DNA from 3 places in the Paenibacillus sp. FSL K6-1217 genome. Region 3 is predicted to be linked to each of the others. Evidence: riboswitches for the same ligand, from Rfam matches in the RefSeq annotation. Region 3 holds a riboswitch; each other region holds the start of a gene.
What was found. A riboswitch is a leader RNA that binds a small molecule or an ion and turns the genes downstream of it on or off. The one in region 3 is predicted to bind cobalamin.
Positions count from the first base shown of each region.

Region 1 (4,153 bases), 510 kb from region 3:
TATTTCCTGAAGAGCGACCGCGAGGCGTTCAAGAACCGGGAATTCCGCAAAACCCATCTCGAGACAGCAACGCCTGCTATGCAGACTGTCTACAATGAAGCCCGCGCCCAGCTGGCTTCGCCGCTGGCGCGGTGGGTCAGCCGCAGCCGATTTCAAATCCTGATCTCAGGGAGCATCCTCGGGATCATTCTAATTGCGGCTGTCATCCTTATCAGCCAGCTTGGGGGGCGCGGTAAGGATATAGCCGCGCCGGTATCCAGCCCCAGCCCGCTTCCGGCAGTGACCGGAGAGGCCGCTGGAGCAGCCCCGGTCTCGGTCCGGCTTATCGGCGGTGACGCCGGAACCGGAGGAGATGCGGGGACTGGCGGGAACAGCGGCGGTGATGAGGGAACTGGCGGGAACAGCGGCGGTGATGAGGGAACTGGCGGGAACACGGAAGGCGGGACAGCGGGTAAGAACAACGGCGTGAAGCTGTTGTTCAGCTTCACCGACGCCGTAGAATGCTCCGCCTTCAAGCCGGAGCGGATCGGCGTGGAGTCCGGCAGCGGCGTTACGGACTACGAGGTTAAGGCAACGGTTAACAGTTGCCAGATTAGTGCAGGCGCCGGAGCGGACGGCGGTGCGAAGGGTGAGGGCGGCGCCGGAGTTGACGGCGGCGCGAAGATTGAAGGCGGCGCCGGAGCGGACGGCGGTGCGAAGGTTGAAGGCGGCGCCGGAGCGGACGGCGGTGCGAAGGTTGAAAGCGGCGCCGGAGCGGACGGCGGCGCGAAGGGTGAAGGCGGCGCCGGGGCGGACGGCGGCACGAAGGTTGAAGGCGGCGCCGGAGTTGACGGCGGCGCGAAGATTGAAGGCGGCGCCGGAGCGGACGGCGGCGCGGACAAGGGAGCCACCACCTCTCCGGCGGCGGCGGGGACTCCGTCACGCGTACACGAGGTGACGGTGGAGCTCGCAGCGGGCGCGAAGCTGGCGGCAGGTGATATGATCACCGCCGGACGCTACACGCTGAAGCTGCATGCAGACCCGGGCAGCGTCCCGGACGCTACCGCTACAGCGGCGCCTAGTGCGGAGCCATCCGCTTCCGCAAGCCCGGAAGCGGACGCGGAGTAAAGCCGCGGGGATAAGCGGACAGGCTGTCAGGCTTTCGTTCAAAGCGAACCTCCAGAGACAGGTGTATTCTGTACAACTAAAAACAGTGAAAAGCAAGACAAACCTCTCCCAACTGTATTCTATACAACTAAATTCGCACGAATAGGCGAAAACCCGTGTATAGAAGCATTTTAATTGCACGAAATACAGCTAAAAGGACATTTGCCAGTACATCAGACGGTTTAGTTGTACAGATTACATTTAAGCATACCGTTTGCACCTTAATCGGGGCATGCCATCCCTCAGCAAGCCACGGGTTAGTGCGCGGGTGTCGGTAAGCTACTCAACTGAACTTTATTTCGCTCTATTGCACTTTGTACACTAGAATCAGGTATATCGAGCTTGATATGGCGTTCTGTTGCATTTGGTACATTAGATTGTCCGGATTTGGCCTGGCTGAGGAGGAATTGGCGCAATCAATGGTATGAAATGCAATAGAATGCGTTTCCGGCTGCTTTTATACTAATTCTGATGTACATAATACAATCGGTCTTCTGCCAACGTCTCATAGGTGAGTCGATATGTCGAATAGCAGCAGAAGTGTGACTCCATAGTCCTGAATAGCAACATGTGCCGGGGAGCGGGTGTGTGCTGTTCAGGATTTTTTGGTGCGGGCTGGGCAGGGCCTGAGGTTAAGGTTAGCTGAGCTGTAATAGAAATAGCTTGTCTATAGACATACAGGGGAATAGTAGATATGATTGGTTCAGAATATTAAAATTTAATAAGCTTTGGGAAAAGGTGCGGATTTCCTTGGAGGCCTGGCGCTATCGCCATCAGATGCTGGCAGAGCTATGTCTAGGAGAGAAATCTGCTTAAAAGGGAAGCCCGGTGCAAGTCCGGCGCGGTCCCGCCACTGTAAATACGGAGCGACTCCTGAGAAGCCACTGTCTGTTCACTGGATGGGAAGGCAGGGGAAGCGGTGAAGTATGAGCCAGGAGACCTGCCTTTTTCGTTGTTGTTCCTATTCTTCGGGGGTAAGAATGTGGAAGCAGATGCTGAGGTCGACGAGAGCTGCAGGTATGAGAGCAATCACTCACTTCAGCCGCCCTGTGCCCGATTCTTCCCCGGCCGCCCTGCACAGGGCGGTCTTTAGGTTGCCGCGTGATTTGCGGAGGAAGCAGGATTCATCCATTCTATTTCAGGAAAGAGGTTAGTTATGAAGAACCATTCTTTATCATCCCGGCTCGCACGGCTGGGGCTTACTGTTATTATGCTGTTCGCTATGCTGGGAGCAGCCGTGGCCCCGGCAGGACAAGCTGCTGCACAGACAGACGGAGCTTCCGCACCAGCGGTAGCTGCTCTGCCCGCAGGTACGGCGGCCAGCGTAACCGATGCAGTCTATGCCACTGCCGAGTTAATACTGAAGAACGGAGTCCAGTCGGACTGGCAGGCCATTGGCCTTGCACAAGCGGGCTATAAGGTTCCTGCCAGCTATCTGAAGGCGCTTGAGGGCAAGGTAGCCGAGGCTAAGGGTGTTTTGGCCAGAGCTACGGACTATGCCCGGACCACGCTTGCCGTCAAGGCACTCGGCGGTGATCCGGCGAATGTGGCAGGCTATAACCTGATCGAGAAGCTGTACAATAACGATAAAATCACCGGCCAGACGCTGAATAATCCGGTCTATGCACTGCTGGCTCTGGATTCCGGCAGCTATACAATCCCGGCAAATGCGAAATGGACACCGGCCAAGCTGCTGGCTGAGATTCTGGCCAAGCAGAACCCGGATGGCGGCTTCACCCTGACTACGGGTGCGAGTGATCCGGATATGACCGCGATGGTGCTGACTGCACTGGCCGGACACCAGAAGGAAGCGGCAGTGAATGCTGCCGGTCAGCGGGCGGCAGCCTGGCTGGCTAAGGCACAGGACAAGAACGGCGGATATGGCGACAGCAGCGAGAGTGTAGCACAGGCTATCATTGCGCTGTCTTCCTTTGGCATTGATCCGGCGGGAGCGGAATATACCAAAGGCCAGATCAACCTGGTCAGCAAGCTGCTGAGCTTCAGCGCAGCAGGCGGCGGGTTCGCCCACACCGCAGGCGGCAGCTCGAATCCGCTCTCCACGGAGCAGGCGCTGGAGGCTTTGGTAGCGTACAAGCTGCTCGGTACAGGCGGTAAGCTCTTTGACTTCAGCAGCACCCCTGTAAAAAATCCTCAAGTGAATGTCTCGGTAACGATTGAAGGTCCGAATGCAACCTTGGCTGAAGGCAGCGTCTACGCTGGAAATGTGCTTAAGGCACTGGAAAAGACAGCAGCGGCCAAGCGCCTGGCCCTGGTCAATGAAGCAGGCAACTATGTGACGGGGATCGGCGGCGTGAGCGCGGGCGCTTTTGGCGGATATGACGGCTGGATGTATGTAGTCGCCCGCGGCGGAGCATGGATCTATCCAAGTGTAGGCATGGGCGAGTTCGCGCTGGAGGAGAATGACCGCATCGTAGTCTATTATGGCGGAGACAACACGCAGGTGGTAGATTCCATAACCGTTACTCCTGCGCAGCCGCAGCCAAAGCAAGATCTGAAGGTGCAGGTGAACCAGAAGAAGTGGGTATGGAATGAAGCTACCTTCACCTCCGATCCGGTAACCTCACCGGCAGCAGGCGTACAAGTGACCGTAGGGGGCAAAACGGCAGTTACAGATGCCGCAGGCCTGGCGGTTGTTGCCGGCGGTCTGCCAGCCAATAAATATACCTTGACGGTTACGGGCTATCTGAAGGATAAAACCCCGGCAATCGTCCGTCATACGGCCCCGGTAACGGTGGCTTCTGCTGCGGCGGACCGTCCGGCTTTTGGCGATGTGAAGTCGATCTCGCCTTGGGCGCTGGAGTCGGTATACACGGCATATGACCGTAAGCTGATGAATGGTGTGAGTAAGGGCAGTCTGGTATTTGCACCGAAAAAGAATATTACCCGCGCTGAATTTGCAGCGCTGCTGCTGCGCTTAACCGGCAACGAGCCGTCTGCGGCGGCTTCCGCTGCGGCCTTCAGTGATGTTAAGGCCGATGCATGGTAT
Region 1 is NZ_CP150271.1:6,177,988-6,182,140, forward strand. Features, by position in the region: gene MHH28_RS27240 (hypothetical protein) at 1-1,107, shown strand, start outside; cobalamin riboswitch at 1,911-2,109, shown strand; gene MHH28_RS27245 (S-layer homology domain-containing protein) at 2,303-4,153, shown strand, end outside.
Region 1: it holds a riboswitch for cobalamin, as region 3 does, so the genes downstream of both, MHH28_RS27245 (S-layer homology domain-containing protein) here and MHH28_RS25065 (anaerobic ribonucleoside triphosphate reductase) in region 3, are expected to answer to the same signal.

Region 2 (4,153 bases), 1.5 Mb from region 3:
TCTTGCTGCCTTTGGGAATAGCGAGCGTAAGTTCATGCAGTGCAGGCTCCTTCGTGTCCGGATAATGAAACACCACGCCGTCACAAGCCAGACTATATTCCTGATCCATGGCCGACTCCTTTCATATGTTTGATTACAGCTTGCTTACACAGATCACCGCAGAGCCAAGTACATCTCAGCCAGCAGCAGTGCCGCAATACCGGCATAAGCCTGAACGGCATACCGCCGCGGCACAGGGCGCGCAGTATAGGGCGGGAGGATAATATCGTCTGTGAATCCGCGGGCCAGCAGCCCCTGCGATAATCCGTAATAACGGTGCATCGTGTTGCCGAACAGCGCTCCCGCCATGGCCGCAGTCTCCCGTAGCCTGTCCTTGTAACCCCGGCGGCCTCCGCGCAGCCTGCGGGCCAGCAGCAGCCCGTGCGCCGCATCACTCAGCAGGAACAGGAAACGGTACATAATCAGCATCAGCTCCAGGACAATCTGCGGCATCCTCAGCCTGCGGAGCACCTGCAACAGCTCACTGAACGGGGTAGTGAACATCAGGAAGAAGAAGCAGCTCATGCAGGCTGATACCCTGGCCAGCAGCTCTCCGGCGCGCAGAAGCCCGGCCGCTGTAATATATACCGGCAGGTGCAGTCCCGGCAGCGGGAATATTCCTGGCTCTCCCGCTGCCGGATGCCCGAATTCCACGAGCAGTGCAGGCACGCTAAGGGCATAGAACAGCAGCGCTGTACCGAACAGCATGCCATACGCACGGAAGGGAATCCGGGCCTGCAGGATACACCATGACATCATCCATAGGGTGATTGCTGCCTGCAGTACCGGATGTACGATGTAAGAGAGCAGGAACATCAGGGCTGCGAACGAGCTTTTCCACATCGGGGACAACTGGCGCAGCGCATTATTGTAGGAGAGAACGTCAATCCGCCGGATCACTTGCTGCTATGCTGCTTCGTCCCGCCCTGCTTGCCCTTGAGCAGCCCCAGGGTATAACCGATTACACCGGCACCAATCGCGGCCTGCAATGCGAACAGCATACTCTCCGTTTCACCCGGCAGCTCGGTCAGCGGCTTGAACCACGGCTTATAATCAGGATTAATCTCGGTAATTACACCTTCAGCCACATCATCGGCCCCGCCGAATTCCCCGTTGACCAGCAGCAGCGGCAGAATAACCAGCAGAATAACAACCAGCAGCATCAACCCGTTTTTCCATTTATTGCTCATTAGGCTCTTCCTCCGTTCACCTTGCGTTTCAACAGCGACAATTCATTCGGGCTATACGATTTCAGCCAGTTCCACAGCAGTACCGTCAACAGCCCTTCACTGATGGCCAGCGGGATTTGCGTCACGGCAAAGATGCCCCCGAATTTGAGAAAAGAGGCCAGCACGCCGCCATCCGCCGCCGGAAAAGCCACCGCCAGCTGGAAGGAAGTCACTATATACGTACTCAGATCCGCCACCGCCGCCGCACAGAACAAGGCCAGCTTCTCGCGTCCCCGCCGCTTCATCATCAGCTTATACACGGTATATCCGGCAAAAGGGCCCGCCACCGCCATCGAGAACGCATTGGCACCGAGCGTTGTAATCCCCCCGTGCGCCAGCAGCAGCGCCTGAAACAGCAGGACAATCGAGCCGATTACGCTCATGGGGAGCGGCCCCAGCATTACCGCACCAAGTCCCGTACCCGTGGGGTGGGAGCTGCTTCCGGTGACGGAAGGCATTTTGAGCGCAGACAATACGAAGGTGAACGCCCCTGCCAGACCCAGCAGCAGCTTCAGCTCCGGGTTCTCCCGGGTCATGGCTCTCAGCTTGAAGATTCCCAGCACAAAAAACGGGATAAACGCCGCCCACCAGAACACCGCCCAGCCTACCGGCAGAAATCCTTCCATAATGTGCATTGCCCGGGCCGTCCCCGGTTCATTCAGCATAAAGTACACCGTAAATCCGGCAACGAGTGCCGCAAAGCTCCACCATCGATGCTTTTTCATTTGTCACCCTCCATGTTTGTTGATTTGCCATTAAAGTTGATAAAGCCCAAAAATCCCACCCTAAAGGGTGGGAGTGTATGTACGCAGGCAAGTTCGACAGAGCGCGCAGCCTGAAGCCAAGCCAGAACAAGGGGCTTACTTCGTCCCATCACCATGGTCCGTATCCTTGTATCCCGCAGCTATCAACCGGTGTCCTCTCTAAGCTCCAAGATTCCTCCGGTCCATCAGGGCAGAACGCCTCTTCTCATTAACCTATCCGTACACCGCTCCTATCCGCGTAGAGTCGTGGTGTGCGTCGACAAGGTAGGTCTCCTGGCTTGGAATACAGGCGCTGCAGACTTCGTCTTCCCCGGGGCTACCCGAGTGACCTCATGAAGTGCAGCTCTTCCATACAGTGGCGGGACCGCTCGGGACTTGCACCCGATTCCCTGTTATCCCTTGCCGCATCCGGCAAGAGCACCTTGTTTCATCGCTAATTCATCTCACATCATAGCGGACCCAGCTCGGCATGTCTGTGATATAAATTGGAAAAGCTGCCTGGAAGCCAATCATGGCTTGTAGAAATTTTATTTGAGTAATATAATTATTAACTATATAACCTGAACGTGGAGGCATCCGATGAAACTTGATCTGACCGAACAATCCTTGCCCGTGTACGAGGCCTTGTCCAGTACCGTGCGTCTGCACATGCTGCGGCTGCTGTCCGATAAGCCCATGAACGTGAAGGAGCTGGCCGCAGCCCTCAAGCTCAGCAGTGCCATTATGACCATGCATGTGCGCAAGCTCGAAGCCGCCGGGCTGATCACCAGCCATATGGCCCCCGGGAAAAGCGGACTGCAGAAGATTTGTACACTGGCCGCCGACGGGGCAGAGATAGTTTTTCCGGGACAGGCCCGGACTGCGCGCAGAGGATACCGCAAGGACATCCCGGTGGGCCATTATTCCGACTTCCAGATCGAGCCTACCTGCGGACTGTCTACGACGGAGAGGGTCATCGGGCACTTCGACGATCCCCGTTACTTCTGGGACCAGGAGCGGGTGAACGCCGGGATTCTGTGGTTCGGCAAGGGGTTCGTCGAGTATAAAATCCCGAACTTCCTGCTGTCGAGCCAGCAGCCGGAGGAGCTTGCCATCACGATGGAGATCGCCTCCGAAGCCCCTTCGATCAACAACAACTGGCCGTCGGATATTACCTTCACGCTGAACGGACAATCGCTCGGCTTCTGGACCAGCCCCGGTGACTACGGAGATAACCCGGGAAAATACACACCGGCCTGGTGGCCTGCACTCACCAATCAATACGGCCTGCTCAAGCAGCTGCGGATTACACAGGCGGGCACCTTCATGGACGGGCAAAAGCTGTCGGAAGTCACCTTAGATCAGGTAGGCATCCGCAATAAACAATGGACCTTCCGGCTCTCAGTCGAGGAGGATGCCGAGCACATCGGCGGCCTCACCCTGTTCGGCAAGGGCTTCGGCAATTACAACGAGGATCTTGTGTTTGAGCTGTTTTATACGGATACTGTGGCAGATTTGCCTGATTCTTTGTAAAAGCCTGCTTAGCAGGGTTTGTGGCAGGGTGTAGAAGGCTATGTACTAGTAGGTAGGTAGGTAGGTAGGTAGGTAGGTAGGTAGGTAGGTAGGTAGGTAGGTAGGTAGGTAGGTAGGTAGGTAGGTAGGTAGGTAGGTAGGTAGGTAGGTAGGTAGGTAGGTAGGTAGGTAAGATTTATTAGTTAGACTAATTTAGGTTAGTTTTCATTTCAGCTACTTTTGGAGCCAATACTCCTCATTTCTGCTTCAGGCCCACTTTTGGCCCATTCAGGTGCATTAGTGCACTTCATTTTCACTCAAATCCCACTTTTTGCCGATTCAAGTGCACTAATGCTCTTCATTTCCGCTCAAATCCCACTTTTGGCCGATTCAGGTGCACTAATGCTCTTCATTTTCGCTCAAATCCCACTTTTGACCGATTCAGGTGCATTAGTGCTCTTCATTTCCGCTCATCGCCCACTTTCGGCCGGCACTAATGCCCTTCCCAACATCCAACCAGCCAGCTTCTCACCCCACCAATTCGGATTTATCCCTCTCATTTCCTCATCCAGCCCACTTTCCGCCGCACCCATGGGATTTATCCCCTTTACTTTTTCACCATTCTCTTCC
Region 2 is NZ_CP150271.1:7,167,281-7,171,433, reverse strand. Features, by position in the region: gene MHH28_RS31440 (energy-coupling factor ABC transporter ATP-binding protein) at 1-109, opposite strand, end outside; gene cbiQ (cobalt ECF transporter T component CbiQ) at 154-939, opposite strand; gene MHH28_RS31430 (energy-coupling factor ABC transporter substrate-binding protein) at 936-1,229, opposite strand; gene MHH28_RS31425 (energy-coupling factor ABC transporter permease) at 1,229-1,993, opposite strand; cobalamin riboswitch at 2,278-2,472, opposite strand; gene MHH28_RS31420 (ArsR/SmtB family transcription factor) at 2,612-3,544, shown strand.
Region 2: it holds a riboswitch for cobalamin, as region 3 does, so the genes downstream of both, MHH28_RS31425 (energy-coupling factor ABC transporter permease) here and MHH28_RS25065 (anaerobic ribonucleoside triphosphate reductase) in region 3, are expected to answer to the same signal.

Region 3 (4,153 bases):
TCCAGCCACTCCTGTACAGGAGTGGCAAGCGCCGGGAAACGGGCCAGCGTGCCCGGTAAACTCAGGCGCAACTGCTCTGCAGCATCCGCCCATGGAATCTGCCATTGGAAGGCCTCGGAAAAATGTTCCCACTCCACCAAATCCTCCACATCCGGTTGGCCCATATGGGGTTGAATCTTGCTCCAAGCTTGCATTAGCTGCCTGCTATAGCGCTGGAACTGGTCTTGGCTGACCAGACAAAACCATACTGGAGCGAGAAAATTATTCGTCTCGAAAGCTGTATTCTCATAATCAATTAAATCTGAATCGGCACTGGTAACAATCAGGAATGTCCGGTTTCCCATATAAGATCTTTGCCTCCTAGCATCCAACCATAGGCTCCCCACTTTACTTAACTAAAGGTTAGAAGAATGGCAGATGTTGATGCTTGCATAGAAAAAAGGCGCAGTTCCAAAAAACCGGAAACCCGCGCCACTATCGACTTCACAAATATGCTGGTGAAGGGAATTGAACCCCCGGCCTACGCATTACGAGTGCGTTGCTCTACCCCTGAGCTACACCAGCCTACAGACCTCTGTGTCTGCCAAACAAAAAATATTATAACTCTTCCAGCGGAAAACGCAACCCCTTTTTCCGCTGGTTGCTGTATACCCAGCCCAGATCAAACTCAGCCAGCATATGCCCGGCAGGAATCTGCTCCTTATCGGTTGATTCTGATAAGATACTATAAGTGGTTACTATCCTTGCAGCTTGCGCTCCACGGATTCCAGCTTGCTGCGGCTGGTGGAGGGCTTGTCGCGCCGGTCATCGATTTTGAGCGAGGTTGAGACTCTCTGCGCCCCGGCGGTGAACGGCGACTCATGCAGCGCTTCTACCGCAGCCAGAATCCGCGTTACCGGTCCTTCAATAATCGTTCCCATAGAAGTAAGCTCATAGGTTATGCCCTCCACCGTCTCCAGCACGCGCTGCATCTCGGCCACATAGCTGCTGAGACTGGTGCTGCCTGTGCCAACCGGAATAACGGTCACTTCGCCAATTGCCATCGTAATCACCCTCCTGATTGTCTGATCTGCCTGCCCCTTGCTTATCCTCTTATTGTACCGCTTCGGCAGGCTTCCCACAAATCTCCTGCCCACCCCGTTATTTTCTTACTATTCGTTACAAAGATTACGAGGATTAGACGCACTCTATTTATGGATTCTTTGTGGCGTATTTTCGGAGAATTTATGAATCATTTCGGCCAAATCGATAGGAAAGTTGTGGATTACCTGTGGACTAACTGTGGATCAGCTGTGAGTAAAAGCGCGGAACCCGCTCCCCGTGCGGGATTGCAAAAAATCATTTACAAACACAATATATTGCGGTAGCTTTAATGAATAACAACAAAATATAGTAGAAACAGGTGTTTCACTCTCTCAATAGAGAGGAGACTTAATAGGGAAGCGCGGTGCAAAACCGCTGCGGTCCCGCCACTGTAACCGGATGCTCCCCGGGCTAGCTGCCCCAGGGCGGCATTCTCCGGCTAACTGCCACTAAGGGGCTGAATACGCCCCCCGGGAAGGCGCCGGAGGAGTTGCCGGAAGCCAGGAGACCTGCCTGTTTCGCGGCACCGCTTAGACTCCTGCGAGGAACAGGGGAGGTGTCCGTATGCGGCCTGCAATAGCAGAGTCAGCCTCCCGTCAATCGGGCCAGAGGCTGCCGATACCTGAGGACGATCGGTGATTACCTTCAGGTATCGGCTCTGCGGAATATACCAGAACGGGCTTCAGCTATTCGCCCCTTGTCTGCTCGTATATTCCACCCAGACCACAGGCAAATTTCCGCTTCCCGGATCTTTGCATCCTGCATTCGGGCATTTCCGGCCTTCCCGGCCGGAGGTGCTTTTTTAATGATGTCCTGACCGTTCTATATTACATATCACGCTTACAATACCCGAGAGGAGAGAGTTATATAATGACGCTGCTGGAGAAACGTTATAACGAAGGACAAGCTGCACAAGAGGTTCTATTAGAAGAGGTCATTCATCTGGGACGGGATATTATCGACAGCCGGGATCTGGATCTGCTGCGCGAGAATGCCAACCTGAACGGGGAGAGCTTCTCCGGCAAAATGAGTAAGTTCGGCAGTGAATATTCCAAATGGTACGCCCGCAACTTCACCATGCCGCCGCAGCTGGTACAGGCTACCCTGGATAATGTCGTCTATGTACATGACCTGGATCAATATGCTATCGGAACCACGAACTGCATCTTCATTCCGTTTGAACGGCTTCTCCGTGAAGGCTTCAACACCGGCAACGGCAGCGTACGGCCTCCCAACTCGATTATGACGGCGATGTCGCTGGTGGCGATTATTTTCCAGTCACAGCAAAATGCGCAATACGGCGGCGTATCCGCCAACAAGCTGGATTATGACCTGGCCCCTTATGTGACCAAATCCTTCTCCAAGCTCTTCCGCAAAGGACTGGAGTATTTCGAGGAAAATGCAGAAGTGTCTGAGCTTGGGGAGATTACGATGAGCCGCAGCGATCTGGCTGAGCAGTATCCGCGCGCCTTCCGTTTTGCCCTGAAGGAGACGCAGAGCGAGACCCTGCAGGCCGCAGAGAGTATGGTACATAACCTGAATACGATGTCCAGCCGCTCCGGCGGACAGATTCCTTTTACCAGCATCAACTACGGCACCTGTACCTCCCCGGAGGGCCAGCTTGTGATCAGCTCGCTCCTGACGGCCACCATGAACGGACTGGGCAGCGGGGAGACACCGGTGTTCCCGATTCAGATCTTCAAATGTAAGCAAGGCATCAACCAGCAGCCGGGCGACCCTAACTATGAACTGTTCCTGAAGGCGGCTGAGTGCTCTGCACGCAGACTCTATCCGAACTTCGCCAATCTGGATGCTCCGCTGAACATGCAATATTATGATCCGGCTGACCCGGATACCGAATTCGCTACAATGGGCTGCCGTACCCGTGTGCTCGGCGACCGCTTCGGACGCAACCACTGCTCCGGCAAAGGCAACCTGTCCTTCAATACGCTCAACCTGGTGCGTCTTGGACTGGCCCATGGTACAGTAACCGGCCGCCGACTGGCCGCTGACGAAGAAGGATTCTTCGACGACCTGAATCATTATATGGATATTGCGCTCGACGGTCTCCTGCACCGCTTCCGTATTCAGGCTGCCCAGAAGGCCAAAGCCTCCGATTTCATGATGCGCGAAGGCGTGTGGGAAGGCGGCGAGCAGCTTGCCCCCGATGACAGCGTAGGCGAACTGCTGAAGCACGGCAGCCTGTCGCTGGGCTTCATCGGCATGGCGGAATGCATGAAAGCCATGTACGGCAAGCACCATGGCGAAGACATGGATATCCACGCCAAGGCTGTAGCCATCGTCCGCCACATGCGTGAATATTGCGACCGTAAGAGCGAGGAGCTTAACCTCAACATCACCTTGTTCGCAACGCCCGCCGAGGGTCTTTCCGGCAAGTTCACCAAGATCGACCGCAAGGTGCTAGGCTCTATCCCTGGGGTAACCGACCGGGAATACTATACGAACTCGTTCCATATTCCGGTCTATCATGAGCTGAGCGCTGCCAAGAAGATCAGCCTGGAAGCGCCGTTCCATGAATACTGCAACGCCGGAGCGATCTCTTATGTCGAGCTGAACGGCAATGCCCGGAGCAATCCGTCAGCCTTCGTCAAAATCATCAAATACGCGCTGGAGCAGGACATCAGCTACTTCAGCATTAACCATCCGATTGACCGCTGCTCCGGCTGCGGCTATGAAGGGGTCATCGGCACGAATTGCCCGACCTGCAATGCCCATGAGGATACCACCCATATCCGCCGTCTGCGCCGGGTTACCGGGTATCTGACCGGTGACTATCAGACCCGCTTCAATGCTGCCAAGCAAGCCGAAGTCCGGGACCGTGTTAAGCATCTATGAACATTTGCGGCTATTACCCGGAGTCGATCAATGAAGGGGAAGGCCTGCGGGCCGTCCTCTTCTTCAGCGGCTGCCGCCACCGCTGCCCCGGCTGCTTCAACCCGAAGACCTGGAACTTTAACTACGGGGAGGTCTTCACCCCGGAGCGGCGGCGGGAGATTATAGAAGAGATTGCAGGCAATCCGCTGCTGGACGGCTTGACGCTGGCGGGCGG
Region 3 is NZ_CP150271.1:5,671,314-5,675,466, reverse strand. Features, by position in the region: gene MHH28_RS25080 (hypothetical protein) at 1-344, opposite strand, end outside; tRNA gene MHH28_RS25075 (tRNA-Thr) at 493-564, opposite strand; gene MHH28_RS25070 (MTH1187 family thiamine-binding protein) at 738-1,043, opposite strand; cobalamin riboswitch at 1,384-1,615, shown strand; gene MHH28_RS25065 (anaerobic ribonucleoside triphosphate reductase) at 1,954-3,939, shown strand; gene nrdG (anaerobic ribonucleoside-triphosphate reductase activating protein) at 3,936-4,153, shown strand, end outside.